2 regions of the Streptomyces sp. NPDC002476 genome follow, and region 1 is predicted to be linked to the other one. Evidence: riboswitches for the same ligand, from Rfam matches in the RefSeq annotation. Region 1 holds a riboswitch; the other holds the start of a gene.
What was found. Region 1 has a riboswitch for S-adenosylmethionine ahead of ACFYXM_RS01245 (aminotransferase class V-fold PLP-dependent enzyme). Riboswitches for the same ligand answer to the same signal wherever they lie in the genome.
Positions count from the first base shown of each region.

Region 1 (3,923 bases):
TACCGGCCGGACCAGGTGTCCACCGGCGCCCAGCCCGACTGGTACATGGGCTTCGCCGAGGGTCTGATCCGAGTGATGCCTGGCTGGGAGATCAACCTGTGGGGTCACACGCTCGCCCTGGGCGTGTTCATCCCGCTGGTGTTCTTCGGACTGGTGCTCGTGATCATCGCGGTCTACCCGTTCCTCGAGTCCTGGGTCACCGGTGACAAGCGCGAGCACCACCTGCTGGACCGCCCGCGCAACGCCCCGACCCGGACGGCCTTCGGCGTCGCCTGGATCACCGTCTACGTCATCGTCTTCATCGGCGGTGGCAACGACCTGTGGGCCACGCACTTCCACATGTCGATCAACGCCATCACCTGGTTCATCCGGATCTTCATCTTCGCGGGCCCGGTCATCATGTTCATCGTCACCCGGCGGATCTGCCTCGGCCTCCAGCGCCGCGACAAGGAGAAGGTGCTGCACGGGCGCGAGTCCGGCATCATCAAGCGCCTGCCGCACGGTGAGTTCGTCGAGATCCACGAGCCGCTCGGTCCCGAGCAGCTGCACACGCTCACCGCGCACGAGCAGTACGAGCCGCTCGCGATCGGCCCGACGGTCGACGAGAACGGTGTCGAGCGCAAGGTCTCCGCGATGCAGAAGCTGCGCGCCCGGCTCAGCAAGGGCTACTACGGCGAGAACAACCAGATCGCCAAGCCCACCGTCGAGGAGTACAAGGAGATCACCAGCGGCCACGGTCACCACTGATCGCCTGAACTGATCGCCACAGCAGGGGCCCCGTCCATCCGATGGACGGGGCTCTTCGCTGTCCTCCGCCCTGGATAGGGTGGGAGCCGAACCTCTTATCGGCTGTGGACCCCAGGAGCGGACCATGAACGTTGTGACCCCGGTCGGCGGCGACAGCGTGGCGGACCGTTCCTGGCCCGGCGTGCTGAACCCGCTGCTGCGCGGCGAGGACCTGAGCGCGGACGACACCGCGTGGGCGATGGACCGCATCATGAGCGGCGAGGCCACCGACGTGCAGATCGCCGGTTTCGCGGTGGCCCTGCGCGCCAAGGGCGAGACGGTCGACGAGGTGTCCGGCCTGGTGCGCGCGATGTACGAGCACGCCAACACCATCGACGTCCCCGGCCGCACGGTCGACATCGTCGGCACCGGCGGCGACCTCGCCAAGACGGTCAACATCTCCACGATGTCGGCGATCGTCATCGCGGGCTCCGGCGCCAAGGTCGTCAAGCACGGCAACCGCGCCTCCTCGTCGGCGAGCGGCTCCTCCGACGTGCTGGAGAGGCTCGGCGTCAACCTGGACCTCGGCGCGCGGCGCGTGGCCGAGGTCGCCGAGGAGGCGGGCATCACCTTCTGCTTCGCCGTGAAGTTCCACCCGGCGCTGCGGTACGCGGCCCGTGCCCGCAAGGAGCTGGGAGCCCAGACCACGTTCAACGTCCTCGGCCCGCTCACCAACCCGGCCCGGGTACGTGCCCAGGCCGTCGGCGTCGCCGATCTGCGGATGGCACCCATCGTCGCCGGCGTCCTCGCCGAACGGGGCAACTCGGCGCTCGTCTTCCGCGGCGACGACGGGCTCGACGAGCTGACGACGACCGCGACCTCACGGGTCTGGGTGGTCCGCGACGGAGCGGTGCGCGAGGAGGCGTTCGACCCGCGCGACATAGGTCTGGAACTGGTCCCGGCCCAGGCGTTGCGCGGCGGCGACCCCTCGTACAACGCGGATGTGGCCCGCCGGGTGCTGACCGGTGAGCACGGGCCCGTACGCGAGGCCGTGCTCCTCAACTCGGCCGCGGCGCTGGTGGCCCTGGACCCGACGGACGGCACGCTGAACGAGCAACTCGCCGCCGGGATCGAGAAGGCCGCCGAGTCCATCGACTCCGGGGCGGCACGGCGCGCGCTGGAGCGCTGGGTGGCGGCCAGCAACGCCTGAGCGCCTGTCGGGTGAGCCGCGATCGGACATCCGACAGCCTCTGAACCGAGGGAATGTGCCGCAGGGCGCGGTCCGGATCCTGGACCGCGCCCTTGCGCGTTCGCATCCATATGGCAGGATGCAGGCAGGTCATGAGTGACAGCGACTACGGCCCCGGCCCGCTGTCCGGCAACCCTCCGTCCGTGGCGGGGTGCCCCGGGTGAAGACCAGGCCGCAGGCAGCGAGGTCTGCGGCAAGCGCGGGCCCCTCGGCATCGGTGAATGCCAACCCCCGGGGTCCTGGTCCCTAGGGAGTCTCTTGTGAGCACGCGAATGCGCTAGGGCGTTCTCGCCCTTCTCCGCACCCTTTCTCTTTCCGCTGCGCTGCCGCGTATCCGCCGGCGCATGCGTTTCGCCTGCCTTCTACGGGAGTTCGCCATGTCTGTCCTCACCGCTGCCGCCGACCAGTCGATTTATAACCCTCTGCCGGTTCTGGGTAAGGATGTAATGGTTCCGCTGGTCACGGGTGGTGAAGTCACCTATGCCGCGCTCGACTACGCCGCCAGCGCCCCGGCCCTCCAGCGCGTCTGGGACGACGTCGCCGCGTACGCCCCGTACTACGGCAGCGTCCACCGCGGCGCCGGGTACCTCTCGCAGCTCTCCACGGACCTCTTCGAGAACAGCCGCGAGACCGTCGCGGAGTTCCTCGGCTGCCGCCCCGACGACCAGGTCGTCTTCACCCGCTCGACCACCGATTCGCTCAACCTGCTGGCCGCGGTGGTCCCCGCCGACTGCCAGGTGTTCGTGTACGAGACCGAGCACCACGCCTCGCTGCTGCCGTGGCGCGACGCCCGGGTGACGTACCTGGACGCCCCGCGCACCCCGGCCCAGGCCGTCGAGACGCTGGAGCGGGCGCTCGCCGACCGCGATCCCTACGGCCCCGCGCTGGTCTGCGTCACGGGCGCCTCCAACGTCACCGGCGAACTGTGGCCGGTCAAGGAGCTGGCGGCCGCCGCGCACGCGCACGGCGCCCGGATCGTGCTGGACGCCGCGCAGCTCGCCCCGCACCACCCCGTCGACATCACCGACCTGGACGTCGACTGGGTCGCCTTCTCCGGGCACAAGCTGTACGCGCCGTTCGGCTCGGGCGTGCTCGCGGGCCGGGCCGACTGGCTCCGGGACGCCGAGCCGTACCTGGCCGGCGGCGGCGCCTCGCGCACGGTCGCCCGCCGGGCCGACGGCGGTGTGGACGTCGAGTGGCAGACCACCTCGGCCCGTCACGAGGCCGGTTCCCCCAACGTCATCGGCGTGTACTCCATCGCCTCCGCCTGCAAGGCGCTCACCGAGGCGGGCTTCGACGACCTGGTCGCCCGGGAGCAGCACCTCGTCGCCACCGTCCGCGCCGGGCTCGCCGAGGTCCCCGAGGTCACGGTGCTCTCGCTGTTCGGCGACGACGCCCCGCGGGTCGGTGTCATCTCGTTCGTGGTGGAGGGCTGGAACAGCTCGCACTTCGCCGCGGCGCTCTCCGCCGAGTACGGCATCGGGGTGCGCGACGGACTGTTCTGCGCCCACCCGCTGGTCCGTACGCTGCTGGGCAGCGACCCGCAGGAGGTCGGCGAGTGCGGCGCTCCCGAGGCCGCGCCGGGAGAAACGTCGCTCAACGCGATCCGGGTGAGCTTCGGCGCCGGTACGCCCGACGAGCACATCGAGCGCTTCGTGCGGGCGGTCAAGGAGCTGGTCGGTCGGGGCGCCCGGTGGACCTACCGCACCGAGGGCGGTCGCTGCGTGCCGGACCGGGGCTGAGAGCCTGTCGGGCGACCTCTGACCGGGCGGCCACGCCCTGGGGCGTGCGCTTTCCGGTCGAAGGCCGCCCGACAGGCTCTGAGAGTGCGTGACCCCGGTGGAGGCGGCGGGGCCGCCTCCACCGGGGTGCGGGAGGCGGCCTCTACGCGTCGAGGCCGATGTTGAAGGCGGCCTCCAGGTCGTGCTGCGAGTAGGTGCGGAAGGCC
Region 1 is NZ_JBIARH010000001.1:283,900-287,822, reverse strand. It holds gene ACFYXM_RS01255 (cytochrome bc complex cytochrome b subunit) at 1-747, shown strand, start outside; gene trpD (anthranilate phosphoribosyltransferase) at 872-1,936, shown strand; SAM riboswitch class IV at 2,064-2,181, shown strand; gene ACFYXM_RS01245 (aminotransferase class V-fold PLP-dependent enzyme) at 2,353-3,717, shown strand; gene ACFYXM_RS01240 (Lrp/AsnC family transcriptional regulator) at 3,860-3,923, opposite strand, start outside.

Region 2 (3,923 bases), on a different contig from region 1:
GCACGTCGTCGTCGTTCACGTACACGTTCACGAAGCGGCGCAGCTTGCCCTGGTCGTCCAGGACCCGGACGGCGATGCCCGGGTGGTTGCGCTCCAGGGACTCGATGACCTGGGAGAGGTTCTCGCCCTCTGCCGGGACCTCGGACCGGCCGCCCGTGTAGGTGCGGAGGATGGTGGGGATGCGGACCTTGACGCTCATGGTGGGTGTGCCTTTCTTCGGTCGCGGTGGGGATCAGGCGGTGGCGAGGCCGGCGGCGCGGAACGCGTCCAGGCTCGGGCGGATCGTCGCGGTCGCCTGCGAGGTGGCGGCCACCGCGTCCAGGGTCTTGAGGCCGTCACCGGTGTTGAGGACGACGGTGGTCAGCGACGGGTCGAGCACGCCGTTCTCGATCAGCTTCTTCGTCACGCCGACCGTCACCCCGCCCGCCGTCTCGGCGAAGATGCCCTCGGTACGGGCCAGCAGCTCGATCGCGTCGACGATCCGCTCGTCGTCCACGTCCTCGACCGCGCCGCCGGTGCGCCGGGCGATGTCCAGGACGTACGGGCCGTCGGCCGGGTTGCCGATCGCCAGGGACTTGGCGATGGTGTCGGGCTTCTGGGGCCGTACGACGTCGAGTCCGGCCTTGAACGCGGTGGAGACCGGGGAGCACCCCTCGGCCTGGGCGCCGAAGATCTTGTACGGCCTGTCCTCGACCAGCCCCAGCCCGATCAGCTCCTGGAGTCCCTTGTCGATCTTCGTGAGCTGCGAGCCGGACGCGATCGGGATGACGATCTGGTCGGGCAGGCGCCAGCCGAGCTGCTCGCAGATCTCGTACGCCAGGGTCTTGGAGCCCTCCCCGTAGTACGGGCGCAGATTGACATTGACGAAGCCCCAGCCCTCCCCGAGCGGGTCGCCGATGAGCTCCGAGCAGAAGCGGTTGACGTCGTCGTAGTTGCCCTCGATGCCGACCAGCTCGCCGCCGTACACCGCGGCCATGACGACCTTGCCCTGCTCCAGGTCGTGCGGGATGAACACGCAGGAGCGGAAGCCGGCGCGGGCGGCGGCGGCGCCCACCGCACCGGCGAGGTTGCCGGTGGAGGAGCAGGAGAGAGTGGTGAAACCGAAGGCGCGGGCGGCCTCGACGGCGATCGCGACGACGCGGTCCTTGAAGGAGTGCGTCGGGTTGCCGGAGTCGTCCTTGACGTACAGGCCACCGGTGACGCCCAGCTCGCGGGCGAGGTTGTCGGCCTTGACCAGCTTGGTGAAGCCGGGGTTGAGGTTGGGCTTCTCCGCGACATCGGCGGGGACCGGCAGCAGCGGCGCGTACCGCCAGATGCTGTTCGGTCCGGCCTCGATGCGCTTCCTCAGCTCCTCCGGGGAGCCGGTCGGCAGGTCGTACGCCACTTCGAGCGGCCCGAAACAGGACGCGCAGGCGAAGATCGGGCCGAGTGCGAAACGCTCGCCGCATTCGCGGCAGGAGAGCGCCGCGGCGGGTCCGAGATCGAGGTCGGCGGGCGCGGTGCCGGCGGAGGAATCATCGGCGGAAGAGGTGTTCGCTGGGGCGGTCGCAGCGGTCTGCACGGCCATGATGGCGGAGGCCCTTTCTCCTCATCTTCCTTGCGACGCGTTTCGTCGCAAGCCGGAATTGGCACCTTCCCCACCGTGACCTCGCGGTCGGCAGGAGGGTTGCCGGGACGTCAACGGGCCGTTCCCTCAGTCCCTCTGGATGAGCGCTGTGGCACTGGAGCGATGCTCCAGGCATTTGTCGGCGGACCGACCCCGGCATGCGACGGTCGTCCGCGTTGTTCAAGACTGTAACCGAAGCACCGGACTGCTGAGACAGTCGTCCGAACCGCGAGATGGATCACATACAGGGAGTATCGACCGTGCTGGAAGAGGTCGAAAGCTGGCTGACCAGGCGTTCCTGGTCGGCCGCCGACCGTCCGCTGGACCGCCTCCTGGCTGCCAAGGCGAAGGACCCGCGGCGCGGGAGCGTGAGTGTCGTCCTGCCGGCACTGAACGAGGAGGCGACGGTCGGCGGGATCGTCACGACGATCCGGCGCGAGCTCATGGAGAAGGTCCGGCTGGTCGACGAACTCGTGGTGATCGACTCCGGTTCCACGGACGCCACCGCGAAGGTGGCCCGGGAAGCCGGCGCCCGGGTGGTGCACCGGGACGGCATACTCCCCCGGATACCCGCCGTGCCTGGCAAGGGCGAGGTGCTGTGGCGCTCGCTCCTGGTGACGCACGGTGACATCGTCTGCTTCGTCGACGCCGATCTGCGGGACTTCTCGGCCGACTTCGTCTCCGGCATCGTCGGCCCGCTGCTGACCGACCCGGAGGTCTGCCTCGTCAAGGCGATGTACGACCGGCCGTTCGGCGACGGCCCGGCCGGCCCTGCCGAACCCGCCCCCGGCGGGGCCGCGGCCCAGGGGGGACGGGTCACGGAACTGGTGGCCCGGCCGCTGCTCAATCTGCACTGGCCGCGGCTGGCCGGTTTCGTCCAGCCGCTGGGCGGCGAGTACGCGGCACGCCGCTCCCTGCTCGAACAGTTGCCCTTCCCCGTCGGGTACGGGGTGGAGCTGGGCCTCCTCGTGGACGCGCTGCACACGGTGGGCCTGGACGCGCTGGCCCAGGTCGACGTGGGTGTGCGCAGACACCGCCACCAGGACGGCCAAGCACTCGGCCGGATGGCGGCGGCGATCTACCGGACCGCCCAACTTCGCTTGTCCCGGGGGCACTTGGTGCGCCCCGCGCTGACCCAGTTCGAGCGCGGCGAGCACGGCTTCGTACCGCGCACCCATCCGGTGGACACCGAGGAGCGGCCCCCGATGCGCGAGATCGAGGAGTACGTCCAGCGCCGCGCAGCGTGACGCAAGCGCGCACCGTACGACACCCCCGCGGGGCCACGGAAACCATGGGACGTCCATGGGGCACCCACGGGCACACGGGGAACCGCCGGTAACCACGGGAGCCGTGCGCACGCCACCCGGGCGCCGCCGGACGTTGTCCGGCTTCGCACGTTTGAGTGGTTCGTGATCGGGCTAGATTGCGCAACATGGTCTCCGAGCGCGAAGCCCAGTCCGCCGAAGCCGGTGCCGTCCGGGCCGGCGCTGCCGAAGCCGGCGTTCTCGTCGCGTCGAACCGCGGCCCGGTGTCGTACACCCTGGAGACCGACGGGTCGCTCGACGCGAAACGCGGCGGGGGCGGGCTCGTCTCCGGGCTGAGCGCCGTCGACGACAAACTGTGGGTGTGCGCCGCGCTCGGCGACGGGGACCGCGAGGCGGTCCGGCGCGGGGTGGGCGAGCCGGGCGTGCGGATGCTCGACATCGACCCGGCCGTCCACGCGGACGCGTACAACGGCATCGCGAACTCGGTGCTCTGGTTCGTCCACCACATGCTGTACCAGACCCCGCTGGAGCCGGTCTTCGACCCGGAGTTCCGACGGCAGTGGGCATCGTTCGAGACGTACAACCGGGCCTTCGCCGAGGCGCTCGCCGAGGAGGCGGGCCGGGGCGCCGCGGTCCTGGTGCAGGACTACCACCTGGCGCTGGTGCCCGGCATGCTCCGCGAACTCCGCCCCGACCTGCGGATCGGCCACTTCTCGCACACCCCGTGGGCGCCCGTCGACTACTTCCGGCTGCTCCCCGACGACATCGCGGAACAGCTCCTGCGCGGCATCCTGGGCGCCGACCGGGCGTGCTTCCTCACCCGGCGCTGGGCCGACGCGTTCACCGCCTGCTGCGCAAAGTTCCTGGGCGGCACGGGACGGACCGGGATCGGGGTGCACGGACTCGGCGCGGACGCCGACTTCCTGCGCCGGCGCGCGCACGAGGCGGACGTGGACGAGCGGATGGCCGCGCTGCGCGAGCAGATCGGCCCCGGACGGAGGACGATCGTGCGGGTGGACCGGACGGAGCTGTCCAAGAACATCGTGCGCGGC
Region 2 is NZ_JBIARH010000009.1:164,122-168,044, reverse strand. It holds gene ACFYXM_RS14065 (MoaD/ThiS family protein) at 1-199, opposite strand, end outside; gene thrC (threonine synthase) at 233-1,567, opposite strand; SAM riboswitch class I at 1,586-1,713, opposite strand; gene ACFYXM_RS14055 (glucosyl-3-phosphoglycerate synthase) at 1,867-2,853, shown strand; gene ACFYXM_RS14050 (trehalose-6-phosphate synthase) at 3,039-3,923, shown strand, end outside.
Region 2: linked by a shared signal. The riboswitch ahead of thrC (threonine synthase) and the one ahead of ACFYXM_RS01245 (aminotransferase class V-fold PLP-dependent enzyme) in region 1 are both predicted to bind S-adenosylmethionine.